DNA from 4 places in the Alteromonas sp. AWM4_230 genome. Region 1 is predicted to be linked to each of the others. Evidence: predicted binding sites of a transcription regulator. Region 1 holds the regulator's gene; each other region holds the start of a gene.
What was found. Region 1 encodes sigma-54, which starts transcription at its own class of promoters, with help from an activator protein. Its sites were predicted from a motif close to GTTGGCACGNNNNTNGNNT; they were not measured.

Region 1 (8,112 bases):
TGATCATGGGTAAAGTTGCGCCGGCAAGCGCTGCCGCAATCATGTTTACCATCATCGCAAAGGCGATAATAACGCCCAGCATGTAATCTTGCTTCCAAAGTGCGATAACAGAGGCAATAAGCACTGCCCAAATTGCCCCATTTAAAAAGCCAATCGAGATTTCTTTACTGATAAGCCAACGCGAGTTACTGGCATTTACATGACCGAGCGCCATACCCCGAATAACAAGGGTTAGTGTCTGGTTACCAGCCACGCCGCCCATGCTCGGTACGATAGTATTTAATATAGCTAATACGGCAAGCTGGCTTAGCGTGGCTTCAAATAAGTCACTTACCATTGCTGCCATTAGCGCAGTCACTAAATTTACTGCCAGCCAGACGGAGCGGCGTTTAGTACTTTGCATAACCGGTGCAAAGGTATCTTCATCATCATCAAGACCCGCCATACTCATCATTGAGTGTTCGGCGTCTTCACGAATGATATCAACCACGTCATCAATGGTAATTCGCCCAACTAAGCGATGATTTTCATCAACTACCGGCGCTGAAAGCCAGTTATAACGCTCAAACAGGCTTGCCACTTCATCGTCGGGCATGTTTACCGGAATGGCCTCTGACTCTTCGTCCATAACATCAGACACCTTGTCGTCGGTATCCGCGGTGAGTAGACGGGCAACCGGGATGATACCGACCAGATTATCGGTTCTATTGACCACATAGAAGGTGTCTGTATTTTCCGGTAACTCACCTTTTAAGCGAATGTAGCGAAGAACCACATCAATGGTTACATCAGGACGCAAGGTAATGGTATCGGTGTTCATGATGAAACCAGCGGTTTCCTCACCGTAAGACAGCGCCTGCTCTGCACGTACGCGGTCTTGTGCATCCATTGAATCGAGAATGTCTGCCAGCACAGGTTCAGGAAGGCTACTCAGCGTTTCTGCCAAGTCATCGGTATCCATTTCTTCAAGTGCATCAACCACATTGGCGGGGAGCATCTTTGTGATAATACCGTTTCGAACATCATCAGAGAGTTCTTCTAAAATATCACCGTGAAAGTCGCTATCAATTAGCTCCCACAACTCATCACGGGTCCTGCTAGGGCTAGATTCGAGAATATGCGCAACGTCTGAAGGGGGAAGTTCAAGCAGAAGCTTACGTACAGATACAAATTGACCGTTTATCAACGCTGCGTTAAGTGCACGTAATTGGGTTTGTACGTATTTAGAAACAAGCGCTTCTGCCATAAGGCGTTATTCCTACTAAGCTGATATGGAAAATAAAGGCTGTGTAGCCTAAGTGTGCGTAGAATATCGCAATTATATTAAGTCTGTCATGATAATTGCGTGGCTTTTACGCAAGAATTTGGAATTACTAAGCTAGCTGTTGATTAATTCGTCAAGAGATATTCGGGTTGAGACTATTCGTCTTCGTTAAATCTGCCCTCAATCAGCTCTTCAATGGCAGCAAGTGCATCGACCGCATCATCACCATCGACAATAACATCTACCTGTTCACCTTGGTGACTTTCCAGCATCATCAAGCCTAATACGCTGCTTGCATCGGCTTCTTTATCGCCTTTTTTCAAAATGATTTTGGCATGAAACTGATTAGCAAGCTTAACTAATTGGGTGGCTGCTCTCGCGTGTAAGCCTAGTTTATTGACGATTGTAAGCGTTTTTTGAATAGTCATTACTGGTTCAACTCTCTGTGACGAATTTGAACATCAGGATGTATTTCGCTGAAGGTTTTCGACAAGGTTTGGGCAATATAGACAGAGCGGTGTTGGCCGCCAGTGCAACCGATAGCCACAGTCACATAGCTTCTATTGTTGCGCTCTAAGTGAGGAAGCCATGTAGTCATCAAGTTTTGAATCTGCCAAATAAATTTGGTTACTACGGGTTGTGAGCCTAAAAATACTTCCACGGGGGCATCTAACCCAGTTAAGTGTTTAAGGTCTGGCTCCCAATGCGGGTTAGGTAAAAAACGCGCGTCAAAAACGTAGTCAGCATCTTTAGGTATGCCGTGTTTAAAACCAAACGACTCAAAGACAAGAACAAGGCGTGAACTTTTCTTACCCAAAATACGTTCACGGATCAGTTCGGCGAGTTGATGTATTGTTAGCTTGTCTGTATCTAGGTATAAATCAGCGCGTTCAGTAATTGGCGCAAGAAGCGCAGACTCCGCCCTAATAGCCTCCGATAGAGACTTATTTAGCTTAGCTAAAGGGTGAAGACGGCGAGTTTCGCTAAAACGCTTAACCAGAACGTCATCGCTTGCGTCAATGTACACTATAGTCATCGACCAAGAAGAAGGCAGGTAGTCTAGAATCTCTACCAAGTCGTCAGGGTTTTTGGGTAGGTTCCTAACGTCAATACTTACCGCAACTTGATCGTATTCATCAACAACAGTATGGGTGAGGGTGGGAAGCAAATTTACTGGGATATTATCAACACAGTAGTAACCTAAGTCTTCCAATGCGCGAAGTGCGACAGACTTACCAGACCCCGAACGACCACTGATTATGATCAGCTTCACCTAAATTCTCCCTTATATTCTGGTTTCATCACATGCGAGTTGTCAAATAAAGCGCCTACCTATGAGGTGTAGGCACTTATTGTTTAACTTAATGCAGAAATAATTTCGTCGCTGGTTGTTGCACGACGTATTGTTTTAATCGTTTCTTTGTCGCTTAGCTTACCGGCTACGGTAGCCAGTGTCTGAAGGTGTCCTTCGGTTTGCTCTTCGGGAACGAGAAGAGCAAAGAATATGTCTACGGGCTTTTCGTCTAGGGCATCAAAGTTGATAGCTGGTGTACTTGTTACAACGATTGCTATTACCTTCTCAAGGCCAGCCAAGCGACCGTGAGGCAGTGCTATCCCGTTACCAATACCCGTGCTACCCATACGTTCTCGAGCCATCAAGCTATTTAGAACCGTTGCCTGGTCGATGTTGTCGTTATGCTTGGCAGCGATATCAGCGATGATCTCAAGAATTCGCTTTTTACTATTACACTGAACCGCACACTCGGTGCGGTCCAGACTTACGATGGCTTGTATATCCATGCTCAATTAACTACTAATGTTTTTTCAGTTTTTCCTTATGCTTGATTACCTGCCGGTCGAGTTTATCAACCATGCTGTCAATCGCCGCATACATGTCGGTATTTTCTGAGGATGCGAATACTTCAGCGCCACTTAAATGAACAGTCGCTTCAGCTTTTTGATTTAATTTTTCAACGTTCAGGATGACATGCACATTAGAAATGTGATCAAAGTGACGTTCAAGTTTGCTGAACTTCGTATCGACATAATTACGCAAAGAGTCGGTGATTTCGACATGATGACCAGTAAGGTTGATTTGCATATTTCGTCTTCCTTATATTATTAAGCCCGTTTAAATAAGGCTTTTGCGTTGGTTCGACGGCGGGATCGACAATGATTCCCGGTATTTTGCTATTGTTCGCCGAGCGACTTTTATGCCTTGCTCGGCCAACAATGAAGCAATCTTGCTATCACTTAGCGGCTTGCTAGGATTTTCCGCAGCCACTAACTTCTTGATCAATGCACGAATCGCTGTAGATGAACACTCACCACCTGACTCTGTTGCTACGTGGCTTGAGAAGAAATACTTCAATTCGAAGATGCCACGGGGCGTATGCATATACTTCTGCGTTGTTACACGCGAAATAGTCGATTCGTGCATATCTACCATTTCTGCGACATCATTTAGCACCATTGGTTTCATCATTTCCGGGCCGTGCTCAAAAAAGCCCATTTGCTGCTGCACAATGCAATTTGCAACCTTCATTAAGGTATCGTTGCGAGATTCAAGGCTCTTTATGAACCACTTGGCCTCTTGCATGTGTGAGCGGATGAATTGTGAATCGCTGCTGTTCTTGGCACGACGACTCATCGCTGCGTACTGTTGGTTTACGCTTAATTTAGGCAGACTGTCGGGGTTCAGCTCAACCACCCAACGGCCATTTTTCTTGGTTACTGAGACATCAGGAATAACGTACTCAGGCTCTTTAGTAACTAAAGCACTACCTGGGCGAGGATTCAAGGTTTGAAGTAAACGCATTGCTTCGCGCAGCTGATCTTCTTTCAATCGGCTCTTACGCATTAGCGTGCGGTAGTCTTTACTGCTCAGTAAGTCTGAATATTCCTCAATAAGCTGCTTCGCTTCAGCAAGCCACGGTGTGTCTTCTGAAAACTGGCGCAATTGCACCATAAGACACTCTTGAGGTGTACGAGAACCTGAACCAATGGGGTCGAACATTTGAATGCGCTTAAGTACACACTCTATTTCGTCCATTTCGATAGGCTCTTCTAGATCATCGTCGTTGACCGCTTCTAAGATGTCGTCAAGAGTAACGGTTAAATAACCTGATTCGTCAATTGAGTCGATGATTGCTGTAGCGATAGCGCGGTCAGTATCTGAAAAATGAGTGAGGCGCATTTGCCAAAGAAGATGTTCTTGAATGTCTTCTGTGGTCTCACCTTGGAAGATTTGTTCATCATCATTAGATGGGCCAGGTGCAGGCGCGGAAGAAGCCGAATAATACTCATCCCAAGTACTGTCGATAGGTAGCTCATCGGGAAGATCATTCTTCTCCAGTGCATCTCCCGCTTCTAGCGTATCGCTTGATGCAGAAGCGGTCGCTTCAGCAGCGCTATCGTCACTATCGACATTGTTCTTTTCTACTTGTGGCTCGTCGTTACTTTCTTCCACTTCTAAAAGCGGATTAGAATCGAGGGCTTCTTGTATCTCTTGCTGGAGATCAAGCGTAGAAAGCTGCAGCAGTTTAATGGCCTGCTGAAGCTGAGGTGTCATTGTAAGTTGTTGGCTAAATTTTAGCTGTAAAGATGGTTTCATCTACGTCTTATTTAAATGCTCTAAATTAAATATACCAGAGCGAAACTGAAAAATGACAATTAGGTTACACTAACTATAGCCTGAATTGTTCGCCTAGGTATACGTCCCTTACTTTTTGATTACTTAAAACCTGTTCCGCAGTTCCTTGCGCAATAAGCTCGCCATGACTCACAATGTACGCTTTTTCGCAAACATCCAATGTTTCGCGTACGTTATGGTCCGTGATAAGGATACCAATACCCCTATCTCGCAGATGCTGTATTATCTTCTTTATATCATTAACTGATATTGGATCAACACCGGCAAATGGTTCGTCTAACAAAATAAATTGTGGTTTTGCTGCCAGAGCGCGGGCAATCTCTACGCGACGCCGTTCTCCCCCTGACAAACTCATCCCCGTACTATTACGTATATGGTTGATATTAAATTCATCAAGTAGGGCGTCTGCTTCTTCTTCTTGCTGTTGTGAATTTAAATCTTTACGGGTTTGCAAAATGGCCATGATATTTTCATGTACCGTAAGCTTTCTAAATATTGATGCCTCTTGCGGAAGGTAGCCTATACCGCGGCGAGCGCGCTCATGCATTGGCTGGTGAGTAAGCTCATTATCATCAATTTCGATCTTGCCTTTGTCTAAGTTGACTAAGCCTACAATCATGTAAAAAGTGGTGGTCTTACCAGCGCCGTTAGGGCCGAGAAGACCAACAATTTGACCGGTAGACACTGAAAGGCTTACATCGCGAACAACCTGTCGCGATTTATACGATTTAGCAAGGTTTTTAGCGCTCAAAGTTGCCATTGCTATTCATTGTCCTCGTTGTCTTTCTTAGACGATGTTTTACGAATGGTGTCAGGAGTAAATACTGTGGTTACACGACCTTCACCATCTTCACCGGCACCACCCGTTGCAAGCAATTGTTCAGTAATCATATCGAACGTAATCTTATCACCTTGCACTTTACTGGTATCTTGCTGTAGCTCAGCATTACCCGCCAGAGAAATAGTGCGATTAATTACTTCATAGCGAATTTCATTGGCTTTCGCTGATACCGGTGTACCGTCTTCTAGTGATTGAGAATAGCTTGCAGGGTTGCCACGGGCGATAAATATTTCACGGCCGCTGCCATCTGTAGCTATTACTTCTACTTCATCAGCTTCGATTAGGAGTGAACCTTGGGTAATAAGTACATCTTCCTTGTACAGCGCGGTTTTGTTTTTACCATCAATAAACTGGGTGTTTGACCCTATCTTAATGGGTTGTGAAAAATCTTCTTCACTGGCTATTACCGCACCGCTAGCGATGGCAAGTAGAAGGCTAGTTGCTAGGGGAATAAGTCGTTTGTACATGATCTAAAAGCTCGTATTCTTGTGTGCGTAAATTCGCGTTAAACCCATTGCTTAAAATAAGATATTGCGTACCCAGTATCTCAACGGGTTGATCAGATGTCATTTGTTTCGTGTCTAAATTTATCTGGATGTATTCCGTGGATAAACTTTTGACAAAATCATCGCTGGTTTGATTTTCAATAACAACGCTATCTTCAAGCTGAATTAATTCATTGTTATAAAGCGTTCCTTCCTCGGCAGTTACAACCCAAGGTGATGAAGCGCTTTCTGTATAAAGGGTATATTTAGGTTGCTGGAATAAAACAAAGCCTAATTGGTCGTAATGCTCCATCGACTCTGCAAAGACTTTGTGATTTAACTCACCGTCTTGGTTGTACAAGGTTGTTGTTAAGTTTTTGGCCTTGTAGGCAGGCTTGAGCGCATCATTTTCGCTACTACCTTGAGTTTCAGGCTGCTCTTCCATCCACGTTGGGATGTACATAAGCATAGCTAAGATAAATAGCGCCGATATACTTAAACCTAAGCGATTGAAGCCAAACTGGCTCATACACTAGCTCCGAAAATATCATTTGCAACGCCTTTAGCTTGCAAAATGGTGTCTGATATTTCTCGAACTGCGCCAAATCCGCCCGGAAGTGTGGTGATCCAGTTCGCTTGCTTTGCAACAAAAGGGTGAGCATCGGCAACCGCAATTTTTACCGCTACGTGCTGATACATACCTGTATCGGGCATATCGTCTCCTACGGCGGCAACTTCGCTTGAGTTCAACCCTAGGCTTTTCATTAATTCGCCGAGGGCGTCAGCTTTGTTTTCTTCACCCTGAACAATGTGTGCTACGTTTAGCGCCTTCATTCTGTTTTCTACAATTGCTGAACGTCGTCCTGTTATCACGGCGACGTTAACACCATTACTTACCAAGGCTTTCACGCCATATCCGTCGCGGGTGTGAAAGGCTTTAAGCTCTTCACCGTCGTTGCCCAAGTAAATGCGACCGTCTGAAAATACGCCATCCACGTCACACACCAGTAGTTTAATGTGCGCCAACTGCTCAAAAAGCGCTTGGTCTAAATCGGTGTATAGAGTCGTCGTCATTTAGAGTACTCCCGCTTTCAAAAGCATATGCATATTAAAGGCTCCGACAGGGTTGCGCTTTTCATCGGTAACCATCAGTGCGCTTATCTTATGGGTTTCCATTAGGTTTAGGGCTTCTACAGCTAGCTGCTCTGCTGTGGTTGTTTTGCCGCCTTTGGTCATTACATCTTCTACTGTCGCACTATGCACATCTATACGGGCATCAAGTATTCGGCGTAAATCACCATCAGTAAACACGCCTGTTAACGAACCATCGGGTGCGATAACACCAGTCATGCCTAGGCCCTTTTTGGAAATTTCTAAAAGTGCATCAGCAACAGTTGCATTTAAATTTACTAGTGGGATATCACTGCCACTTAGCATGATATCACTCACTTTAAGCAGCAGCTTTCTACCTAAGCTACCGCCGGGGTGCGACAGCGCAAAGTCGTCTGAAGTGAAACCCTTTTGGTCAAGTAGGGCTACCGCTAGGGCATCACCCATAACCAGTGTGGCCGTTGTGCTTGATGTGGGCGCCAGACCCAATGAACACGCTTCTTTTTCTACACTAATATCCAGCACTACATCTGCGTGTTGGCCTAGCGAACTATCGGCACTGTTGGTCATTGCCACTACCAGTATACCTAAGCGCTTAACAACGGGCAGCAAGTTAACTAATTCATTGGTTTCACCAGAGTTAGAGATGGCTAATAGAACATCTCCCTTGCTTAGCATACCCAAGTCGCCATGGTTGGCTTCACCGGGATGCATGAAGAACGCTGGAGTACCTGTACTGGCTAGCGTAGCCGCAATTTTA
Region 2 (8,112 bases), 2.0 Mb from region 1:
TCGAGTAAGTACGAAATCGCCCACTGGCGTTACGGTAATGCCACCTGCAAGCTTAAAGTCGACAACCGCTAACCCAAAGTCTTGCAGCTCAGCTATTAGATACTCTGAAAGCTGATTGCCTAACACCGTGCTGTCGCTCAACGACTGATTAAGCCTCACAAAGCTCGCCACACCCACCATATCTTGCTGCGTAAGACGGGTTGCATTGTCCATTAACTCCATCGCAAGCTGCGAAGCGTAATCGTTTAAACGTTTGTGCGTTTGTGAAGGTGAATAGCCATGGTGTAACGGGTCTTTGTAGCCCGGCTCTACTTCCACGTGCTGTTGATATTGCCTATCGCGAGAATCTGGTGTGTACTCTAACCCTGAACGGCTTGGCACAGGAACTGGCTCGGCGTGATGCGTAATTTCACCGTCTTCGCCTAACCAAAACGAGCCAATAGACTCTGTGCTAGTGCACCCTGTCATACAACCACTTAGCATTACGCCAACGGCTACCCAACTGCTAGGCAAAAGCTTCTTTGTAAACACCATACTGAAACTCCTAGCCGCGACTTAGCTTAACGCCATCGCGCATACCGTTTTGCTGGCTACCGTCACTTGGAATAAGTGCATCTACTACGTAGAACGGCACTAACATTTGTGCAGTTGCCACCACAGCTCGCGACGCCATGCCTAAAATACGGGCGTTAACTAACACGCCACCTTGGTGCTTGGTCATCGTTCCGGTTAACACGTATTCAATAGGAAGGCTGCTGCTCAATTCTAAATAGTCTCGGCTTAATACAAAATCGCCATCGTCAGTAATGCGAATATACTCGGTGGCTTTAAAGTCGATAACCGGCACGCGGAATTTATGCAGTTCGTGAACAAAAGATTCCGCCATCTGACGACCAAGCAAATCTGTTTTCTGCAAGTCAGTATCTAGCAGTGCGAAATGGGTTACACCAATAGGTGTTTTGTTATTCACGTATTCCATATTGGCGATTAAGTCTTGCGCCATGTTCTTCACATAGTCGCCAATATGCTTGGTAAGAGGTCGACCTTTATACGCGCCCTGTACGCTCGAATACAAAGGAGGTTGACCGATAGCGCCATACGCGTCCATACCCTGAGACTGGGTATCATTGGTATTTTCAACTGGCTTCGTAGGAGCGCGGTCGGCGGCAGTGATATCAATCACGTTCATGGCTGGGCGCTGAGGCGCTTGTTCTGCTACCTCTTCTTCCCCCATCATCATAGAGCACCCGCTAACGCTCAGCAGTGAAGCACAAAGCGAAAGCGCTGCGTATTGATTTCGTCTTTTCATGGGGTTACCTCGTACCTTCAGTTCTGTATAACTTGCCATTTCTGGTGGTTACTTGTTCTTCTCGCCAAAACAGTTCGGCTGGGAAAAAGCGTGTTGCTGCAGCGACAATGTTTTTATTTCTAGCGTTGATAATTCGAGCGTTAACCACCGCACCAGACTCTTGATACACCATAGTGCCGGTAATATAAAAATCGACGCGCTCAATGTTGGAAAGCTGGTCGATATTGCGCGTTAACACTCTGTCGCTCTCGTCACTAACAATTATATCGTTCGAAAGCTTAAATTCTTGAGTAGAAAAGCCTCTTTTCGTGGCCTCAGTAATCATTCCCTGCTCAAGTTGATGACCCAACAACATTAGCGGGTGTTGATGGTCAGCACTGTATTTCATAGTATCGGCAGGTACAAAGCCAACTACTGCATAGCGAGACTGACGCGCTGGACCCACATCAGCAAAAAGTTCGTTCGCCAACATATAGGTGTGGTATTCCACATTCCCCAATGCCGATACGTCGCTGGCATCGGTTTGCGCAAATTGACTCTTAGGTTCGTCAGATGAAGAGCAACCAGAGAGTAAGCCCAATATAAGCGCGGTATATGCCAAGGCTTTCGTGACTAAGCGACCATTTTCTGTCAGCCAAGCGTGAGAGACAGGTTTTGTGATACTTTTCATTACACGTGTCCAGTGAAAAACGTCAAATTACTATCGGAAAGAAGCAAAAACTCATCAAAAAACGTGATCAGCTACTTCGCAAACCGACATTTTCAGTGTCTTTAAGCAGGCTTTTGCAAAATTCGCACCAAAGAGAGGCTGCTAGTAGCATTGAAGGTTACTTTGAAAAGATTGCCGATAACCAAGTGATATAAAGCGCCTAGTTTCAGTAGATGTACCTTCTTCAGCGCTAAAAAAGTTTGATGTTTATAGCCAGAGCGTTCTTAAAAAGCGGAGATGACTTGCCGCCTTAGGACAGAAAGCTGCCGATATTAAATAGGCAATGATCACAATGCCATGTGATTAAAAAACTTAAGAACTCCCGGGACTCTCATGCCACGTTAATGACCAGGTAGCTAAATAAACCTGCACATGCCTAGACCTAAACTTTCGCCATCACGAGGTTCAAAACCGAACTTAAGATAAAAACTTTCCTTACCATGCGCAGCCAATAAGCCAATCGTTGCGCCAGGTGCGCAGCAAGACTCTAAATGTGCAATCAAGGTGTTCATTATTTTCGATCCCAAACCTTTATTCTGATGTTCTGGATGAATAATGACGTCTTGAATGTAAAAATACATTGCGCCATCGCCAATCACCCGACCAGAGCCTACAAGGTTGTTGTCGAGGTAAATTGTTGCCCAAAACAACGAGGCATCAATACTCTTTTGAACAACCGATAAACACGGGTTATTCCATCCAATCAATTTTCTTAAACTGGCAAAGTCTTCAGCTGACGGAGGACTTTCTTCAACGGTGTAATTCGTATGCATCATTCGTCATTCCGCCCGTCGTTCTCTCAAAAGCTAACTACCTAATTCGGTAATGTGAAGTAGTTCGCCCGACGGGCCCCATAAAATGCTTTAGAAATGTCGTAGTTTTTGCTTGGAATAAAAGTCTTAATATCTATGACGTCCATATCTTAAGATCCCTTAAGCTTCTCTGTTTTAATTTTTCCACTGGCTAAATGGCAATAACAGCAAGCATGTCTTCGCCATCTTCATCTAATCCCACCTCTTCGAAACCAAAACTTGAATAGAAGGTTTTAGCGACAGGATTCTTGGGGTTATAGCATATCTCAATAAATTTAAGCTCAGAAGTTTGCTTTATAAGCGCGATAGCTTGAGACAAAGCAACTCTGCCAATTCCTTTATTTTGATGGCTCTCATCAATCATAAAGCGCCAAATGGACACCTTAGTTGGCGTTTCCTGAACCCACATCAAGAATCCTACGGGCTGGTCGTTGCAATAAATGGCTTTACAGGTATGGTTATCATTATAAAAAGACTCAACCAGCGACCACATATTGCACGCAACAAACGCTTGTTGATCTTCCGCCACGTCCAAGTCACAAACCTGTTCATAGTTAGATTTGTTTATTTCTTCCAGTGAAATTTTCATCCTGTTTTCTTTTACGCTCGTTTTATTTCAATACGCATTATAAGCCGAACTTTATTCAATTAATCAACAAGCGATTATAGCCACGTCTAAAGGACGGGCCTAAGAACCAATGCCGAAAGGTACAACCCTAAGCCAAATACTGCATGGTTTAAAACGCTGTGTAGGCGAACAGCCTTAGGATTAGGCGTTTTCGACGCAGCAATTCCTGCGCCCATTCCAGGCTGCAATACGAAAAATGGTGCAACGACTGTGGCTATACCTAGTGCTAAAGCTGGCCCTGCCGATGGTTCTAGCAACCAAGCCTCTCCAAATGTAAGAAAAAGTAACACCGCATAGCCAATACCAATCACGTAATGCACTGTCCACCCAATGGATTTTTCACCACTCACAACATCGGCGTTTGCAATAGAATTATGCGAGAACCGCCCTTTTCTCATATGCCCTATCCAACGCCCTACCATGCCCCAATTAGTTGGAGCAATACCAAACAGTTGTTGCCTTAGCAGCGCCCATAAATCCATCACTAGGGTAGCCCCAATACCAATTAGCACGATTAAAACAATATTCTGCATATTCACACTCAACAGCTAGTTACATTTAATTAGAGATGATAGCCTACAACTTCAAGTTAACTTTAAGTCAAGCAATCCTTTGGAAAAATGTATGGAAATATCTCAGGTAGCCAAAAAGTCAGGAGTGTCAGCATCTACACTTCGGTTTTATGAAGAGAAAGGTCTTATCAGTTCTATTGGTAGGCAAGGTATACGTCGTGTGTTTAGCCCGAATGTACTAGAGCGTCTTGAGTTAATAGCATTAGGTCGCGCTGCAGGTTTTTCTTTAGAAGAGATTGCGGGCATTTTGGGGAACGAGGCAAAGCCTGAAATTGATCGTGAGCTACTACTGAGAAAAGCTAATGAATTAGACGGAACAATAAAGAAGCTCACAGCCATGCGTGATGGTCTGAAACATGCGGCAGCCTGCACAGCACCAAGCCACTTAGAATGCCTGAGATTTCGTCGTTTGATGAACCTTGCCGGTGCGGGGGCAATAAAAGGCTTAGCATCGAGTAAAAAGTAAAATGCCCGCATTGAGCGGGCATTTCATTGTCATCTAAATCAATTTAACCGTAGTCGAAACATAGCACTCATTGTTTCAAGCTATCGATAAAATCCTGTTGCAGTGACGTCTGCTTAGGAGGCAACAACACAATTTTACCCACGTGCTTTTTCTCAGAGAAATCTTTTTGCGCTGTTACGATATCTTCTAGCGAGTAGGTTTTAGCTAGCATAGGTTTTATTTCACCTCGCTCGATATATGAAACAAGATTTGGGAAAGCGGTTCATTCCACGCGGTACAACCGATGAAGGTAAGATCTTTTAAGTAAAAGTTACGCATATCAAGGGTGACTATTGGCCCCGCGATGGCGCCGGAAGAAGCGTAGCGACCACCGCGTTTCATAACCACGGACATTTGAGTGAATCCTTCACCTGCAACGTTATCGATAACTACATCTACCGACTTTTCTCCTAACACTTCAACTAGGTCGCTGTTGCGTTCGATAACGCGGTCTGCACCTATTTCCTTAAGCACGTCCATTTTATTTTTACCAACAACGGCGGTAACTGTCGCACCACGGCGTTTAGCTAACTGAACAACTGCAGAACCTACACCACCTGAAGCCCCTGTCACCAAAACATGCTCGCCTTTAGAAACACCAGCTCGATGGACCATATTTTCAGCAGTGCCATAAGCGCATGGTATGGTTCCGAGTTCGGCATCCGACCAATCACACTCGACAGCGAAGGCTTCACTCGCGGTTATTTTTACGTACTGGGCGAAAGCGCCATCGAAGTCTGACGCCATCCAAATATTCTCTAATGAGTCCCAAGAGTCTTTTCGGATGCAAGAACGTATCAAAATTCGCTCTCCGATACGTGTAGGGTCTACGCCTTCTCCAACGGCTACGATTCGACCACAACAGTCAGTCCCTTGAATAAACGGAAAAGGGGTTTGTTCATTCCATCCACCGTCTAACTCTTCTGCTGCGCTTGATTTCTCTTCATCGTTCTCGTCCAACGCGTCAGTGCCTTGCGTGACTTTAGAAGAATACCAACCTAATCGAGTATTAATTTCCGTATTATTAACTCCCGCTGCTAAAACCTGAACTAGCACCTCGCCAGCAAGCGGTTTTGGCATGGGAACATCGGTGTAATTTAACTGCTCATAACCACCGTTCGCCATGGTCACCACAGCCTTCATAGTCGTATCGTCAGGTTTTACATCGAATCTCTGCTTGTCGCCAAGCAAGTTAGTAATACTCATAATCTCTCTTACGTTTAGAATTAACGATAATTAATACGCCCAAAATAACGTATGCCTGACGCTCATGCAAAGCAGCTACGTTTTTCCGGTTAGTATTTAAACGGTTGCATAGTGTTTAAAGTTTACCGAAGTTAGGGCTTTCGCCAACGCGCCTTAATTCCACGGGTGTCAATATGAATAAATGGACCTCGGTGAGGTTTAGGTCCGTAAACTCCCAAACCACCAATTAAACCTTTATATTCACTGCGCTTATTCAGCTCTGCAATCATGTTGGCCATAACGTCAGCATCTTTAATATTTACTACACCATCGCTGTTCAAATCGTCCATTCGATAGTTACCGTCATTATCTACAAAAATGTCGGCAGCATCGCCATAAACATGTCGGCTAAATTTCACGTTACCGATTGACTTGTTGTACTGAGGTGTTCTATAGCCGCTCATGATCACCATGTTTGAAACATGAATATTGTTCATATTCATTTCTCTTCTAAGCATTTCGAGCTTTAAAAGTAGAGACGGACGAAGGTATACGAACTTCGGGTAGCCAGAGCGCTGTTTACTGGTGAACTCTTTTAACTTGAAATGGGGAGACAACAATAAGTCTTGGTTATTTTTAGTAACTTCAATAAAGCCTTCGGGTTCAACGTAAACGTCTTTATTTTTGACTTCGCTTTCATCTGGATAGGGCCCTATATGATAATATTTTAGGCGTCCGCCCTGGACTTTTTCGGCAGGAACCATAACAAATACATTTAACGACATATTGACCTGTCCGTCTTCACTTCTTATTTCTAGACGCTGCTCACCAGGGGTATTTTTCGCCTTCCAGTGCCATGTCATAGACTCGGATTTTTCAACCATCACGCCGTTTTCAAACAATTGGTAGGTTTTGTCCGGCTGCGGATAAATAATTTCTAGCTCTGTAATCTCTTCAGGCAACACGAATAAAGAAAAAACGTTATAAGGCATTACTATATTGTTGATCTTTAAACTAAACTCCGCGTCTTCTAAGTGAGCTTTATTCTCAACGACAACTGGCTCATGCGGCGCTCTTTGAGTGCTTCTTTGAGAAACTATCTTCTGAACCTTCTCGGCACTTTTTGCATCTGCGCCCTGTGCAAGAGCATTCGCAAAATGTGCGTTCAAAAGTAATGCGAATGCCACTACCGAAACAATTAGGTTGTTCACTATCATCTTCATTTGCCTTGTTACCACTATTATTCGTTTATATTCTTTTACAGAGACGCTACCTGAGTAAGCGCCTTAGCATCGCGTCTATCGCGCTGATAGATATCATTTCTGAAGTTCACCGTACCGTCTTGTTCAGCCCACGCAGTCCAATACACCAAATGAATAGGCAAAGGTTCTTCAAGGTGAAAAGTTTTTGACTGGCTTAATTCACGGGCTGTTATGACGTTGTCCATTAGACTCTCTACGCCCTGCTCTTCTGCAATTAACTTTGCTAGTGAAAAAGGGTCTTCCAATCTAATACAGCCGTGAGACGCTGCGCGGTTTGTTTCACTAAACCATTGTTGATAAGGCGTATCGTGCACGTACACAGCGTGTCGATTCGGGAATAGGTATTTAACCTTGCCTAACGGATTTTTTTCGTTGGGAAGCTTTACTAGAAAATGATCAAACTGATAAGGCTTTATGTTTCCCCAATCGATTGTATCGGGGTCAACCAACTCATCATCAACAAAGCTATTTTTAAGAATAACAATATTGTTTTCTTCTAAGTAGTTAGGGTTATCTGCTACTTTTGGGGCGATCTCTTTAGTCGTGATCGAAAGTGGTATACGCCATTCTGGGTTAACTACAAATTTTTCGATATGATCGCTAAAAGAAGGTGTAGCCCAACTTGGCTTGCCTACTACCACGTCTTTAGTGGCTTTTACTTTACCTTTACTAATATAGCGAAGGCGGAACTCTGGAATGTTGACTAACACATAAGCATCGCTGTCTTTTTCTTCGAACATCTCCAAGCGTGTTATATTCAGTGCTAATTGCTTGGCTTTCTCATCTGCCGACACATTTAGTGCAGCAAGCGTTTTTCTGCCCACTACACCATCAACTAGAAGGCCATGACTGCGTTGAAAATCTTTTACCGCATTTTCGACATCTGTATCGAAAACGCATGGCTCGGAGTGAGCCGCTGTAAATGCGTGAGTACAATTTGTATTAATCGAAGTGTATTCTCTACCTAAACGAGAGACTAATGCAGTTATAGCTTGAACTTCCTCTTCACTGTAGGTGGGTGTTTCATCGGCTGTAGCCTTTCTTAATGCGCCATGTTTAAGAAGCAAGTCTTTGTTTAAGGCTTCCCAGCCACCTTGCTGAGCTATAGAAGAATAAAAAGCATAGGCACT
Region 3 (8,112 bases), 2.1 Mb from region 1:
ATAGACAAATGCCGCTAACCAGCCCAACTTACCTAATTCGGTTAAGCCCCAATTATAAGCAACAAGTGCAGGTGCCATACCAAAAGAGACCATATCGGCCATAGAGTCATACTCTGCGCCGAAATCACTTTGCGTATTTGTCATTCTAGCTACTCGTCCATCCAGCCCATCAAATATCATTGCCACAAAAATTGCGACAGCGGCTGCTTCAAAACGACCGTTCATTGACGACACAACAGCAAAGAAACCAGAAAACAAACCTGCTGTTGTTAATAAATTGGGAAGTAAGTATATCCCTTTACGTTTTTGTTCAGACATATGTCCTCGTACTTCTACATGTAATTGAGTTAATTATTTCATAGATATGCAAGAAGGCATAGCAAAGTAAAGATACAGCCAGCTTCCATACATAAATTTCGGCGATGGCATATTCAAAAAGCTTTGCAATACATTTAGATGAGTCCACTTTATCAAATAAGGACAACGCACAAAGGCTAATAATTTAGAACCTACTTCCTTACTTACCTCGCCAATCAGTAATAACTAGGTATACGGTCACATACCTTAAACAGGTCACCGTTTATATATCATACAACTCCATGTTGAAACTAAGTACTTTCCGAAAAAGTGTGTGTACATAAATAGTACAACGCTTGAAAGGTTTGTACTTGAAGCGCTATGCGCTTTTTATATAGGAAAGTGATTATGCGATTACTAGACAAAACCTTTTCTTCCAAGACCTTGCTATTACTTTCAATGGCGCTGGTATCGACGCTGAGCGCTAATTCAGCATTTGCCACCTCTTATAAAAAGCATGATTACTCCTACTGCGGCTCATCGGGTAGCAGCAACACCCAGAGTAAGCAGTGTAACTCTCCGCTTGGTGAGTATACCTATGATCTAGTCGACGATGGTGTTTACAATAGTGTTAACCCTGATAACTCTCCTGTGGAGATTGATGGCGTAAACATTTCTTTGTCTGCATTTTCAGATACTAATAATGCGACCGGCGAAACAGTGGTTGCCGCTAGCTTACAAAAAATCTCAAATACTTGGGCTTATGGAGTTACCAATAATGACGAAGCTTACTACAAAGGTAGTTCTGACCATGCTATCGACAACCTAAACTACTATTATGAAGGTAGTAAGGCTGCTTATAAAAGTGGAGTGACCAATGTTGAGCGTGATTATGACTTTGTACTGCTTTCATTTGACTCTGCAGTAACACTAACCGGCGCGAGCTTTTCATGGTTATATAGCAGTAATGATAGTCAAGTTTCAGTAGCTGCCTTAAATGACACCTCTACTTTGACCTCTGGTGTAAATACATGGAGTGATATTGTTGCAGATGCGCTTACTTCTGCATCTTTCGATATTGAGAACTGTGACTATGTAGAGCACCGCGCCGATTTTGCGTTCACTGAGTCAGCGCAATATTGGCTCGTAGGGGCATACAACACCGCATTTGGTAATATTGGTGGGTACATTGGTAACGACGCTTTCAAACTTGCTAATGTTGGTTTCTCAATTACCGAAACGACAGGTACCCCTGATACTACGGAAGTGTCGGAGCCAGGTACTATCGGCCTACTAATGGCTTGCTCTTTATTCGTCATGTGGCGTCGCAAAAAGGCCATTTAAGGAAATTAGACTTTAGATCACTGACAGGTGGTACAACCTGTCAGTTTTTTTTACTGCACCCTACCTTGTTAAAAAATATTATCGTTAAAACAACAACATAAAATTTGGCCCGAATTATGCTTGAAAGAAAATAATATAATTATTTCCTAGTATCAGAGTCGTATGTATGAAGTTAAGAAAATTAATAATAGTTATGTCAGTAGTGTCTGCCTTTTCTGCACATGCAACCGACAGTAGCCTCAACGAATATTCATTAGCCACAGACGGTATTAGTTATACCCTTTCTCCAGATAGCTCTAGCGGGACCTCAATAACGATCGATGACACTACCGTTTATGTCGGAGTTACTTCTTGGGCAGATACTGGGTACTATAATGGTAATTACGACACTTGGAGTGGCGGTTATTATAATGGTAAGTACTATCAAGCCGAAAATGATGATCTAGTTGTTAATCAGGGGAGTTTGAAAGATTACGGTGAAGGCTTTGGTTTAATAAACAATGATATATACCTAAATGAACGCAATAGGTACAAGGGCGATAAGCACTCTATTGATAACTATAATGCAGAAAAAGGCATTGCGGACTTCGATATGGTATTACTTTCGTTCAGCACCGATGTGACGCTTACAGACGCATCGTTTTCTTGGGTGAGTAATTTCGGCAGCAATCCAGATAGCGAAAAAGAAGTCACTGTTGTAGGTTTAGATGATGTTTCGTTATTTTCCAGTGATCAAGACTTTACTTGGGCCGACGTAGCTGAGACAACTATTTCTTCCGCGGTAGGTCACTATGGCGTAAGCAATACTAAAGTTGGTGATTCTTTTGTATCAGAGTTCACCAACTTGACCTCTGCTCAGTATTGGCTTGTCGGTGCATATAATACTTTTTTCGACGACAGTACTTCTTCAAACAACTTCGGGTTTAAGCTTAGTTCTTTAGGTATTGAACTAGCAAGTAATGATACTACACCGCCCCCACCTACGCAGGTTAGCGAACCAGGCGCCCTTGCACTTATGAGTTTAGGTTTAGGTCTTGTTCTTTATAGACGTAAGCGTCGCGTTTAATTGTTTAAAAACGCTTAGAAAACACGTATCTTTAAAAGGTGGCTTAGGCCACCTTTTTTTATGCTATTTTTAAGCCTGTAGCTAGGCTAAATTTCGAAGGTTTATATGGATTTTTTTAATAATAAAAAGCGTTTTGTACAACGCGCTATTGTCTCTGCAGTTGCCTCTTCTTTAATCGTATTCAACAGTTTCGCAACTACCTCAGAAGACTATGAAAAGGCCTTAACTGCCTTTAACGAAAACGAATACGATGAAGCCTATATTCACCTTAAAAACAGTTTACAAAAAGACCCAGAAAACCTAGCTGCTAAAATACTAATGGGCGAGATACTGCTTATTAACGGCTATTTAACTGCAGCCGAAATGGAGTTTGTAGAAGCGCTGGAAATGGGTGCCGATATTAACCTTCTGGCAGAGCCGCTGGGCAACACTTGGCTTTTCTTAAACAGATACCAGGAGATTGTAGAGTTTTCTGATTTAAACAAGCTATCGGGTGATGCAGAGCGTGAATGGTTAATGATTCGTGCAACCGCGTGTATTAGGTTAGAAGAAGAGCAATGCGCCTTACGTGACTACAACACCATCGTTTCCCGCACGCCCAACTTCGTACCTGCTATAAATGGGTTAGCTTCCATCGCCCTTCAAAATGAAGACTTATCTAAAGCAAGTTCTCTTATCAATAAAGCTATGTCATTAGAGCCTGAAAACGCAATAACATGGCGTTTGAAAGGCCAGCTCGCATACCGACAAGGCGATAAAGACGCCGCAACCGCACATTTACAAAAAGCCCTGACGTTTAACCGCGACGACCCTATTGCCTTGCGTAATCTAGTGGACTTGTATTTAGAAGCGAAAGACTACGATACTGCAAAGCTATTCGTAGATGAGATCATTGAAGACACGCCTAATGATCCTTTGGCCATCTTACTCAACAGCTGGTTGCAAAGCAGAGACAACCAACAAGCTATTGATAACGAAAAGCTAAAAGAGCTTAATGATTTTATGGCACAGCTTGATCCTGAGCTCATAACTTCTCAACCCATGTTGCTCTACATAAGCGGTTTAACAAACTTCTTTAATAACAACATGGAAACGGCCGCAAAAGACTTTAATGGCTATTTGCAACAGGAGCCTGATGACCTACAGGCAGTATTGATGCTAAGCCAGGTCTATATGGCGACACAGCAAGATAAGCAAGCGCTCGCCCTGCTTGAACGCCATCAAGATGCGTTGATGGAAGACCCTGACTCGGCACTTCTTCTAGGTGATTTATTTATTCGCCAAAACAAAGCGTTTAAAGCTGAACGCTTATTGCAAAACCTTGAATATAAGTACCCGAATGAGAACAAACTCCAGCTGTTTAAAATCAAATTGATGGCTGCCAGAGGTAAGCAGGACGAAGCGCTATCAATTCTTGAAAAGAATTTGCCGACCTACAAAGACAACGCAGGTTTTCTATTCACCTATTCATTAATGAATTTACAAGCGCAGCAATTCGATAATGCGCTGAAGGGTGCAAATTTACTAAGTGAACTTTATCCTGACGAAGCTGAAGTGTACAACCTAAAAGCCGGCATTTTGATTAGACAAGGTCAATTGGCAGAAGCTAAAGACAACATTGAGAAAGCACTAGCGCAAAACCCTACCCTCTTTCCAGCAAAATTCAATTTAGCAGCTACAGAGAGTCGTTTAGGAAATGTAGAAAAATCTAACCAACTTGTAGAAGAACTACTTGCTTTGTCCCCTCAGCATAACGAAACATTAATGCTAAAGGCGTTTAATTTAACCAAAGCGGGCGCCGTAGAAGACGCGAAGCAAATTTACCTTGATATATTAACGCTCAACCCTTCGAATGTCGGTGCTAGAGAGCGCATTTCATCTTTATACCAGCAGCAAGGCGACATTAAGAACGCACTGTATCATTTAGATTTGCTTATAAAAGATGATTTCGACAATGCTGACTACCTTCTTCGTAAAGCTGCGCTTCAGCTATCAAATAATCAGCGAGCTGATGCGGAAAAAACGCTAAGCATTGTTAGAAACTTTATTAACGACGATGCTGGAAAGCTTATCGCTTATGCTGACCAAGCTCGCAATGTAGGAAACAGCGAAAGCGCCCTAGGTGCCATGGCTCGCGCTTACGAAATAGCCAACACGAGTACTTTTGTAACTTTGCGCTATACCAGCTTATTGTTAGATTTACAGAAAAACGATAAAGCACAGTCGCTATTAGCGACGATTCCAGCAAACCAGCAAGAGAATCCGGTCTATCACTTTCTGAAGGGAAGATTAGCTGCGAATAAAGGTAATAACGAAAGCGCGATTAACGCTTTCCAAAAAGCGCTAGAAGTCGACGCTTCCTTTGCACAGGCATTTATTGCGATCTACAACTACGCGTTAAACGAACAGTTTGTTGATGTATTTTTGAAAACCGCTCGAAAACTTGTTCGTGAAAATGAGAATAACCTGTTGGCGAAAAATCTGCTGGCTCAGTACCTTTTCTTTATACAGGAATTCGAGGAATCAACAGCACTCTATAAAGAGCTTATTGAAGAGCCAAACTTATTGAACCCTTCCGAGGCCTTCAACCGCTTAGCTATTATGCATATTGAAAAATCACTGATCACCGCTAAAAACTATGCGCGACAGGCTTATGAGCTGCAGCCTAATTCTTCTAAAATACTAGACACCTTTGGACACATTAAAGCGCTACAGGGAGATTATGAGGGTAGTCTTAAAATGCTTAGAGACGCTTTCGCAAGAGACGCTAACGACCCTAACATCCGCTATCACCTTGGCTACACGCTTGCAAAACTCAATAGAATTGAGGAAGCGAAAAAAGAGCTAGAGTATGCAGTAAATGTAGAGCGACCTTTCTTTAGACGTCCGCAGGCTAGAGCACTATTAGAGAGCCTGTAAGGCTCTCTACGCATAGATTCAAAGACAGCACGAACAGTTGCGTTTGTGCTTCTCCATCTTACCAATGCCTGGGTTAAAGGTATTGGTAGGGTCTAGCTCTCTGTAAAACTGCTGTAGAGCACTCTCTGCTTTATACAAATGCCCAACATTATGCTCGGCAGGATATTTAGCACCGCGGCTATCTAATAGTGCCAACATGTCTGCTTTGACTTTGTGAGCGTCGCTGCCCTTCTTTAGTATGTAATCTTGATGAAAAACATGACAGAAGAAATGTCCGTAATAAAGTGGCTTTTCAACATGTTTGGCTATGTGTTCAGGCAATTCTTCTACCCAAAACTGGTCATTGCGGCGCAACGCAATATCTAACGCTAAAATATCCCCTACTTGTTTATGATGCATCATTTGATAGCGCACCGCAGCACCTGCCGCTGCGAAGCGAATTAAAAAGGCTTTAGACGCCTCCTCTTCATTGCAGGTAATGTAGTCACCATCTAGCTTCTCTTTAGTAAACAGTTTGGCTAAAAGAGTCTTTGCCTCTTCAATGCCACCATCGCTCATCTTAAGAATAAGGTGGTGCTCGTACTTGTCACGATAGGCTCTTAAACTTGCGGGGATCTGGTCAGAGAAAAACTTACTCCCAAACTGCATAACTCTGTCGCTTAAATAGCGAGGCATAAAAGGCAGTTTGTTAAGCACAGCATCCACCCGCCCTTTTAGTGCAAACATTTTAGGTAGTGAATCAGTTCCTAAACGCTCAATACTTAATATGGTATCTTTGCCGTACACATCTGCAATATCAAACATATCTCTATGCAGGTATTCACCTACTTCAGGAATGTTTTCAAACGTCGACAGAATGTCTCTGCGAATACGGGTAAGTACAGCAGCATCGTTTGTACCGATATAAAACGTTTGTTCTTTTTTAGGTACTTCAAATGTGTCTAAGCGCACGGCAAAAATGGCAATTTTACCCGCGCAACCGCTGGCTTCATATAGTCTTGATGGGTCGGCATTGAAGCGACTAGGCGTACTAGCATTTACATCTCGAACGATTTCTTCATAGTCACTGGCTGACGCTTTTTTACTCGTTTCTGGGAGGGATTTTGAAAAGTTGCCTGAAGCGAGATTACAGATAATTTCTTCAGGTGTTTCACCCAAGTCTATCCCTAAATGATTAACCAGCTTTAAATCACCGTTAGCATCGATTTGAGCAAATAGCGACAACTCCGTATAAGCGGGGCCTCGTTTAACCAATGCGCCGCCAGAATTATTAGCTACACCACCAACGATAGACGCCCCCAAACAGGACGATCCAATCACCGAATGTGGCGCGCGGCCAAGGGGCTTTAACATTTTTTCAAGCTTAAACAAGGTTGCCCCAGGAAAACTCAACACTTGGTTACCGTCGTTTATTAGAACGACATCATCCATGGCTAAGGTGTTAATTACCACCACCGGCCTATCATAATCATCACCGTTCGGGGTAGAACCTTCGGTCAAACCGGTTTTTGCAGCCTGCATAATGATGATGCAGTTGTATTCAACGCAAACCTTAAGCACTTCCCAATATTGCATTAGCGTATTTGGAAACAGTACGGCCAATGCCTCACCTTCACCCGAGCGCCACCCTTTTCGGTAGTGCTCAGTTTGGCGTTTTCCAACGGCAAGGTTGCTTTCCCCGAGTACGCGTTTTAATGCGTTAATAATTGGGGCTGTTTCCACGTATGACTCCTAACACTCACGCTGAAATTACTTTAGCAGAGTAAACTAAAGGAAAAGACAGTGCCAAGGCAATAATAAAGCAATAAAAAAGGCACTGTTTCCAGTGCCTTCGAATTAAAGACTTGGTCTGCTGATTAACTGCTTACTACAAATAGACCGCTTTCGTCAGCATCAATGCGAATAGTGGATTCCGGTATTAGTTCACCCGCCAGCAATTGCTGGGCGAGTGGATTTTCCACCTGCACCTGTATCGCTCGTTTAAGCGGCCTTGCGCCAAACACAGGGTCGAAACCTGCATCGGCTAACTTGTCCATAGCTGCGGCAGACAAAGTAAGTTTGTAACCTTTTTCCGCCAATCGTGCTCTTAAGGAAGCAAGCTGAATTTTAGCAATAGACTTAATTTGCTCTTTGCCCAACGGATGGAATACCACAATATCATCCACACGGTTGATGAACTCGGGCCTGAAGTGCTGCCCTACTACGCTCATTACCGATGCTTTCATATCGTCATACTGACTTTCGTTGTGCTTATCTTGAATGATGTCCGAACCCAAATTAGATGTCATGATCACAACCGTATTTTTGAAATCTACGGTGCGGCCTTGTCCATCAGTCAGTCTGCCGTCATCCAGCACCTGAAGTAAAATGTTGAATACATCAGGATGTGCCTTTTCAACCTCATCCAATAAAATTACGGAATAAGGCTTGCGACGCACCGCTTCGGTTAAGTAGCCACCCTCCTCATAGCCAACGTAGCCAGGAGG
Region 4 (8,112 bases), 1.8 Mb from region 1:
GTTGTAAGGTAACGAAGATTGGTGAGCGACAATACGCAGGTCGCCATCACTGTCTTTCACATAGGCAAAGGTGTACTCTACTTTTGTTTCTCCGCCCTTAGTGTCAGTAAAGAAGTAGTTACCCATCGCCACCGCCATCCGACAACTGTTATTAATAATTCCTACATTGTCGAATTTCACGTTTGTATAAGGCTTAATCGCAAAACCCTTATCTTCCTGATAAGCGTCATTTCCACCGACAAAGTAAGAAAGCGCTGCATCAAAGCTTGAACGGAACTGATCATTTGCTGCAAGGGTTGGTTTAAACAGTACACTACTTAAATCATATCCGTACATGTCCTGGATAAAATCAGCCGCCTCGCCAGAGTAGTCACCGTCGTTACTAAACACTGCGCCAATACGTACAATGCCTTCACCCCACATCTTTTGTGCTGCTACAACTTCACGCTCTGTAATACATTCATCCGAATACAGTAATGCATTGTCTAGCGCCTTAGCCTTCAATACACCAACGTTCGAAGTGGCGGTCTCATTCATTTGCGGTTTGGCCACTGCACTGCAGCCTGTTACTAGCATAATCGAAGCTGCAAGAAGCGTTGTTTTTGTCATTAACGAGTTTAACTTTTTCATCGCGTGACTCCTCAGTCATTTGCAAAATAAATACGTGTTATTACCTAATTAAATTGCTGGGAGCAGAAGCTGTATAACGTTGTAAAAAGCGTTCTACAAATCTGCTCTGCAGTTCATAGGTTTAATGATAGCTAGATTGGGTGACGGAGACTTTTGTACAACATTAATAGAAGATTAATGGGTCATTAAGAATAAAGATGTTTAGACATGTATCGGTTCTGAACGAATGAATGTCTCATCTATCATGTTGATTAGTGTGTTTTAATGTTGCTTTACTTCACCGATATTACGTAATTTATACGCAAGCTTATTCGTTTACTTATATACGAAGGACTGGATTTTGCAGGCCCTTAGTCTGCTTTATAGGATGCATTTCAGGGAATGGGTGGTAGCTATGAATTTAAGGTAGTGGGCTTTAGGGCGTTCCACAGACTTGCTCGTGCAATTAAGCTATGCTTTTCAGTAACACTGATTGCGTACCGAAAAGCATTTTGTCAGAACACTGATGATGCAGTGTATAGATGTACAGAATGACGTTCAGCTAATTTGTATTCTTTGGCTCTAGAGGCTGTGACAGCACTTCTAAGACAGTAAAGGCGTTTTTACCTAAACGAGTTTTATCATTCGCCATTTTTACATCAATAGTAAAGTAGATGTCGTTAATCTGAGTATTTACTACATCGTTTGAGCTCGGGGCGGCCATTGGTTGAGCAACTTCCTCACAGCCTGACATAGTGCATTGCCTATCTGTTTGAAATATTGCTGGCTCATTTTTGCCAGCCGTTACTTCCCGCGCAATAACAGGCTTTTTATCAATATTTGTATTAATCACCTCTAGATAAGTAAAGCCTTGCTCTTGTGCGACTTCTGCGGCGCGATATAGAGCGTACTGCTGTACTTTGTCGGCCGGAGTTTTATCAGTCGCTTTAAAAAGAACCTGATACTGATTTGCAGATATTTTTTCGCTCGAATAACCATACGAGGCTTTAGAGTTCGCTGATTTGTATGGGGTAGGGGCAGCTACTGGTGTCGATGAACACCCTGCTATCGCAAAGCTTAGTGCCGCACCTGCGGTGGCAAGAAGTACGCGGCCACTTTTAATTTTACTTTTGATGTTCATCTCACAAATTCCTTAATACTGTGATTACTGAAACAAAGAGAACAGCGCGGTTCTACCTAAAACCATTAACGCTCGGTTACGCTTTGCTTTAGGCTTAGCATCTACTGCACCTTTATATGCACCAACAGAAGCTATGCCAAGTAGGGTCTCTGGCTTACCCATCATTAACGAACATTGCCTTTTTGCTTGTGTAAGTGCAACATCTGCGTGATGTTTTTGAGAAAAATAGGCATGTTCTTTTTGCGCAATATCTTTTATATTCGCTTTCAAAAAGATGTTCATAGTACTCACCTCATTATTGTTGACAGGGCACTGTCCATGGATTTGATCAAATGAACTTAATCAAAAGGGTTAATGCGCCTTTAAATCTATGCCTTACCCAAAGACCCTACGCCATGTTTGAATTAATCTGCTTAAACTTAGATAGTTGAACGCATTCTGAGCAAGCTTAAAGAAACCGAACGCCGCAAGACTATTAAGTGCTAATAACACAAGTGGTACCACAACGTAGTGCACGCCAACATTGTGAAGTATAGCGCCTATAGCAATATTTAAAATAAGCCAACAAACTGTACCAACCGCAAATGCTGCGAGGCATGCAAAAACAGTGACGAAAAAACTCTTTTTGACAAGCATGAGTTCACTATTAGTTAGCTCAAGAAATGCAAAGCCTTGTTCTTTTCTCTGAGAGAATGCTTCTTTAAATGCGTTGAATACATCGGAGAAAGACGGGTCGGGGTATTGTTGCTGGGTTGACTGCTCGTCAGGTGACTTTTCTTTGGGTGTACTTTCTCCTGTAGCGTTTTCATGGAACTTCGCCTGCGCCGAAGGCGGCGTCAGGCGAAATGGATTTTCATTGCACGTGCGAAACCGTGCTTTGTGAAAATCTAGCGCTTTCATGAATCTACTTCTTACGTAGAAGCGACGTTACTAGCATACCTGCCGCAAAAGCGATACCTGCAGTTTGAACAGGATTTTCAATCGCAAATTTGCGTACTTTTGATGCCTGCCATTTCTGCTCTGCTAAACGCTTTCTTTCAGACATGTTTTCAGCAGATGATGAGGCTGTGCGACGAATATTTTCTTCCGCCACGCCCGCACTATCGGCAAGCTTGTCTACTGACGCATGAAGGGTGTCTTTTAGTTGATCCGTTACTGGGTGACTCGGTTCAGCCACACCGTTAGCACTACTAGTTTTAACGGTTTGTGGTTTTGCTGAAGCTTGTGTAGCCATAATACTCTCCTTAATATTTTGGGTTCACAATAACTATTGCAACGGCTGTACCAATAGAATAAATCCTTTATTTACAGTTGGATAGGTTTTTAAGTTATTTGAGAGGGTGAAAGGTTTGCAAGAGAAATGCGTTATCCTTGCAAACCCCTGTAATATTTTCTTAGTCGCTAAAACGAAAGCTTAGCTTCCACCTACGACAGATGCGAGGTCATCTTTTGAAACCGGCTTAAGCAGCGCGCTATCTATTCCTATCGATTCCATTGCATCTTCTTCGGCCTCGTGTCCACTAACTATGGTAAGCAATGCATTAGGCAATTTTTCTTTAAGTTCGCCAGCCAAGTCATAACCATTGTAATCGGGTAACGTCAAATCCATTAACACGTGATCAAAGTCATTGTCTTGTGCGGTGCTAAGCGCATCAACACCACAGTACTCGGTGGTGACTTCATGACCTAAATGAACTAAAAACAACTGCAATAGCTCTGCAGCATCTTCATCATCTTCAATTACTAAAATACGTTTACTAGAAGGGCTTCCGTCACCTTTTTTCTGAGGGGGGTCTTCAGCTGCAATGTCTATATTCGTATTGGATTCAAATCCATCGCTTGATGGCATGTTTTCCTCTGGTGCGTAAGGTTTCTGTATCGGCATGTCAGCAACCTGTGCTTCCACATTGGTAAAAGTAACGTGATCGCCAGGAGGAAGGTATTGTGAGAGAAGTTGAGCGAGTGCAAAGCGGTCTATTGGTTTACCTATAACGTCATTAAAACCTTCGCGTATTAGCGACTCTCTTAATCCTTTACGACTGGCTGCGGTGACCGCAATAACGGGAATATCTTTACCATGGCGACGAATAGCGTGTAACGCTTCAATGCCATTCATCACAGGCATGTGAATATCCATGAGAACGAGGTCAAATGGTTGATTGTGTTCATCGGCCTGTAATACAGCTTCCAGTGCCTTAACACCGTTTTCCGCGTAACTAATATCTGCCTGAGACTGACTTACAAGGTGGCCGGTAAGGCGCCGAATTTCTCTTAAGTCATCGACAATCAGCACTCTGCCGGTAACATTTAAATCAATACTGCTAGATTCGACGGTTTGTATCTGACCGAGTTCTAGGTCGACGTGAGGTTGCTTGGAAATATCGCCAGGGTCAATATCGAATGTGAACGTACTACCTTCTCCAAGTCGAGATGACACGTCTATATCGCCGCCAAGCTTGGTGACAAGCTCTTTACAAATAGCTAAACCTAAACCAGCACCACCGTGATTAGCGCGCATTACATCTTCAATTTGCTCGAAAGGTTGGAAGATGTTGATCAACTTGTCTGGTGGCATACCTATGCCAGTATCGTCTACGGAAAATCTAAGTAGCTGAGGTTTTTCACTATCTGTTGGGTTTTCATCAAGGGTTATAGTAAGTGTAATACTGCCCTTATCGGTGAACTTAACCGCATTAGAAATGAGGTTAAGCAGCACTTGGCGAAGTCGGGTGGGATCTGTCTTAATAAATTCAGGGATTTTGGTGTTAGACACCACATTCAAACTTAGCCCTTTATCTTTGGCGTTCAAGCGCATTAAGGAGTGAATATCGGTAAGAAAAGCAGATAAGTTTACATCTTTAATGTTTAATTCTAGCTTCTCAGCCATTATGCGCGACATATCAAGTAAATCATTGAGCAAGCTCAATAAGTGTTTGCCGTTTGAATGAATTATCGATAGCTCTTGCTGAAACGGGCTATTCCTTGCGTCATCAATGAGAAGTTCTGTATAGCCCAAAATAGAGGTGAGAGGCGTGCGCAATTCATGGCCAAGGTGGGCTAGGAACTTGTCTTTTGCTTTGTTTTTTTGTTCAACCTTATTGCGCTCAATTCGCTCGTTTTCTATATCGCGACGAACCATGGCATAACGGATAGTACGCATAAAACGTGGCGATTCTATTTCGGACTTTTGAAGATAATCTGCGGCTCCCGCGCGCATCACCATTTCATCTACAGTAGCGTCTGACTGACCTGTTAAAATAACCACTGGCAGACTAAATTGGTTCGATTTAAGAACACCCAGAACGTCTATGGCATTCTCAGCGCCCAACAAATAGTCAAGCAAGCATAAATCAAAGTCTTCCGTCTTAAGCGCTTCTATGGCGTCAAGACTGTTTGTCACCCAAGTTAATTCAAACTTAGGTGACTCACATTGTTCTAGATAGTCAGAAGTTAAGAAGTAATCATCTTCATCATCTTCAACCAATAGAATTTTAATAACCTCTGACATCTAGTACCTCTTTTACTCGTGTGGTAACTCTACGAACTCGATCCAATAACGACCTAAAGCACGCATTAATTCAACTAATCCTTCAAAATTAACGGGTTTAGTAATGTAAGAAGCGCAACCGAGGTCGTAACCGCGGAGCATGTCTTCTTCTTCTTTCGACGTCGTTAAGATAACAACCGGAATACTGCGTAGTTTTGGGTCGTTTTTAAGTTCTTGAAGTGCTTCGCGACCATCTTTTCTTGGCATGTTTAAGTCAAGCAATATAAGGCTAGGGCGAGGCGCCGATGCTGGATCAGAATATTTCCCCTCATGACGAAGAAACTCTAACAATTCCACACCGTCTTCAACGCAAAACAAATTGTTGAGGACGCGACTTTCTTGCAGCGCGTCAACGGTTAATAGGCGATCATCCTCATCATCATCGGCCATCAAGATATTTATTGGCTGGGTTTGTTTACGCGTCATTGTGTGTCTCTCCATTATTGTTGTTAGAACCAAACGGCTCGCTATCTACCGGCACTATAATTGTAAAAGTTGCCCCGTGTCCTGGTGCGCTCATAGCAGTAATTTGGCCATTATGCCTTTCTACTATGCGTCGGCATACCGCAAGCCCTATACCCGTACCTTTATATTCGCTTCTACCATGAAGGCGTTGGAACGGAGCGAATATTTTCTCCGCGAACGACTGGTCAAAGCCAATGCCGTTGTCGGTAATTGCAATTTTTATCCAGTTATACTCTTCGGACATAAGTATATCCTGAGTATCTTCTTCGCTGGCTTCTTGTAAATTGACTTTGACAACAGGTGTTACACCTTCAGTTTGAAATTTAAGCGCGTTAGAGATTAAATTTAGAAATAATTGTTCAAGCTGTGTCTTATCCCCTCGAATGGAAGGCATATTTTCGCTTACATCTATCTGTGCTGATTTTTCATCAATGGCGATCTCTAAATCGCCTAGAACGCTCTGTATAACTTTATTTAAGTCTACATCATCAAAGTCTTTTCCCCGGGTTGATACACGAGAAAAGGCAAGAAGATCAGATATGAGCATCGACATGCGCTCTGCTGCGTTTAGCATTCGCGCTAAATAATCCTTGCCTCTCTCATCAATAACATCCTTGTATCCTGACTCTAGTCGGTTTCCAAATGCCCGAATTTTGCGAAGGGGTTCTTGTAAATCGTGTGAAGCGACAAATGCAAAATCTTCCAACTCTCGATTACTTCGTGCTAATTCATCAGAGTAAATACTAAGCTCTTGTGTCCGTTCATCTATGCGATTTTCTAAGTCCTCATTGACAGATTCAAGATCGGCCTGATACTTCTCGTGCTCTCGCGAGTTAATTTTCAATAAAAGGAAAACTGCAATAACGAGTAGTAGGGTAGTAGCTGATGAGATGATTAATGTGTTTACTGAGTCTCTTCGCAAGCTCATCAAATTTGCTAAATGCGTACCCTGCATACCACGCTCAGATGCATCAATTTCACGAAATAGCTCTTCGAATCGCCTGTAAAGGTCAATACCTTTATCGCTTTCAACTAGGTTAACGGCCTCTTTCTGCTTACCTTCCTTTATAAGTTCTACTACTTGAATAACTTCGTTGACCTTTGCCTTAGTTAGCTTTAGCAATTCCTCAATTCTTACAGATTGTTCGTCTATATCTGACGAAAAAGAGCTCACTTCTACCTCGTCCATTAACTCACCGATAACGCCAAGTGTTTCAGTATAGTCAGTTAAATATTCTTCATCGTCTGTGAGCATATAGCCGCGTTGACCAGATTCCACTCGCAGCACCGCTACATGAAGCCTATTCACTGCATTGATTACACGATTAGTTGTAAATAGTCGCGCCTCAAGTGCTGAGAGGTCGTTAAGAGTACTTACTACATAAAACGAGTTTGCAGTCATAACGACAATGATGACTACAACCAAAATTATCCAGCTGTAAATTGAAGACAGAACTTTAGAGATCATTTAATTATTCCGCATCGTTCTTACCCAGTTCTGACGTCATTTCAGAAAGGGTCTCGCTGCAGTCTTTTGCACTGCTTATTATTTTATCTAACGCCGCTAATGCTTTTTCGGGCGCAACATCACCATTTAGTGCCATTTTTACTAGCTCCGCCTGCATAGATATTCTATTTAAAGGCTTGCGAGCATCATGTACGAAAACACTTAGACGTGAGAATTCCTCGCTCGTCATATCGAGCCCCCCTTATTATTCATCTTTGCTTAGATCGCCATAGGCATGAAGGCGGTTGTACAGCGTTTTAGTACTTATCCCTAACATTTCTGCGGCCGTGGTTTTATTGCCACTTACTTTTTCTAACGTGGCGTAGATAAGCTCTTTTTCTACATCTTCAATCGTTCTTCCAGCTTGAAGGGCTGGTGTCGTACTCTGCTTCTGTGCAAAAGGAGATTCAATAGTTTTAGGTAGTTCAATCTCACTCTTCTCAGGGTCACTCATAATTGCTGCACGGTGAACGAAGTGTCTTAACTCACGAACGTTTCCTGGCCAATCATAGGCTTGAAGCGTTTCAAGTTGATTATCTTCCCATTTAAAATTAGAACCGTTATCTTTGTTAAATTCTGCAATAAAGGTTTTCGCTAGCAGCGGAATATCTTCTTTTCGTTCACGTAATGGTGGGATAGTGATTGGGAAAACGGCTAATCTAAAATAGATATCTTCGCGCAACACTTTGCTTTGCGCTATTTCTTCCATTGTTCTGTTTGTTGCAGATACTACGCGACAATTTACAGGTATAGATTTTGTGCCACCTACGCGAAGCACTACTTTATTTTCAAGTACGCGCAAAAGGTTGGGCTGCATATCGATGGGCATTTCTGTGATTTCAT

Region 2: the regulator sigma-54 is predicted to act here: its motif matches at 2,093-2,111, upstream of ACXACS_RS09390 (FlgO family outer membrane protein).
Region 3: the regulator sigma-54 is predicted to act here: its motif matches at 1,745-1,763, upstream of xdp1 (exosortase-dependent surface protein XDP1).
Region 4: the regulator sigma-54 is predicted to act here: its motif matches at 3,111-3,129, upstream of ACXACS_RS10100 (DUF883 domain-containing protein).

Annotation. Positions count from the first base shown of each region.
Region 1 covers NZ_JBSWTB010000001.1:4,146,749-4,154,860, reverse strand. The annotation lists gene mgtE (magnesium transporter) at 1-1,246, opposite strand, end outside; gene ACXACS_RS17885 (HPr family phosphocarrier protein) at 1,420-1,692, opposite strand; gene rapZ (RNase adapter RapZ) at 1,692-2,537, opposite strand; gene ptsN (PTS IIA-like nitrogen regulatory protein PtsN) at 2,621-3,064, opposite strand; gene hpf (ribosome hibernation promoting factor) at 3,078-3,365, opposite strand; gene ACXACS_RS17865 (RNA polymerase factor sigma-54) at 3,396-4,877, opposite strand; gene lptB (LPS export ABC transporter ATP-binding protein) at 4,951-5,676, opposite strand; gene lptA (lipopolysaccharide transport periplasmic protein LptA) at 5,679-6,224, opposite strand; gene lptC (LPS export ABC transporter periplasmic protein LptC) at 6,193-6,771, opposite strand; gene kdsC (3-deoxy-manno-octulosonate-8-phosphatase KdsC) at 6,768-7,316, opposite strand; gene ACXACS_RS17840 (KpsF/GutQ family sugar-phosphate isomerase) at 7,317-8,112, opposite strand, start outside.
Region 2 covers NZ_JBSWTB010000001.1:2,195,845-2,203,956, reverse strand. The annotation lists gene ACXACS_RS09400 (FlgO family outer membrane protein) at 1-534, opposite strand, end outside; gene ACXACS_RS09395 (FlgO family outer membrane protein) at 545-1,309, opposite strand; gene ACXACS_RS09390 (FlgO family outer membrane protein) at 1,314-1,979, opposite strand; gene ACXACS_RS09385 (GNAT family N-acetyltransferase) at 2,375-2,794, opposite strand; gene ACXACS_RS09380 (GNAT family N-acetyltransferase) at 2,982-3,419, opposite strand; gene ACXACS_RS09375 (DUF2938 domain-containing protein) at 3,506-3,991, opposite strand; gene ACXACS_RS09370 (helix-turn-helix domain-containing protein) at 4,083-4,496, shown strand; gene ACXACS_RS09365 (hypothetical protein) at 4,564-4,707, opposite strand; gene ACXACS_RS09360 (zinc-binding dehydrogenase) at 4,713-5,741, opposite strand; gene ACXACS_RS09355 (YcbK family protein) at 5,873-6,937, opposite strand; gene ACXACS_RS09350 (L,D-transpeptidase family protein) at 6,979-8,112, opposite strand, start outside.
Region 3 covers NZ_JBSWTB010000001.1:2,072,001-2,080,112, reverse strand. The annotation lists gene pssA (CDP-diacylglycerol--serine O-phosphatidyltransferase) at 1-318, opposite strand, end outside; gene xdp1 (exosortase-dependent surface protein XDP1) at 706-1,641, shown strand; gene xdp1 (exosortase-dependent surface protein XDP1) at 1,808-2,707, shown strand; gene prsT (XrtA/PEP-CTERM system TPR-repeat protein PrsT) at 2,813-5,626, shown strand; gene dld (D-lactate dehydrogenase) at 5,645-7,348, opposite strand; gene clpB (ATP-dependent chaperone ClpB) at 7,483-8,112, opposite strand, start outside.
Region 4 covers NZ_JBSWTB010000001.1:2,371,841-2,379,952, forward strand. The annotation lists gene ACXACS_RS10080 (phosphoribosyl-AMP cyclohydrolase) at 1-630, opposite strand, end outside; gene ACXACS_RS10085 (CC0125/CC1285 family lipoprotein) at 1,172-1,750, opposite strand; gene ACXACS_RS10090 (hypothetical protein) at 1,775-2,032, opposite strand; gene ACXACS_RS10095 (hypothetical protein) at 2,126-2,650, opposite strand; gene ACXACS_RS10100 (DUF883 domain-containing protein) at 2,655-2,984, opposite strand; gene ACXACS_RS10105 (response regulator) at 3,165-5,258, opposite strand; gene ACXACS_RS10110 (response regulator) at 5,271-5,723, opposite strand; gene ACXACS_RS10115 (sensor histidine kinase) at 5,713-7,230, opposite strand; gene ACXACS_RS10120 (hypothetical protein) at 7,235-7,459, opposite strand; gene ACXACS_RS10125 (sigma-54-dependent transcriptional regulator) at 7,475-8,112, opposite strand, start outside.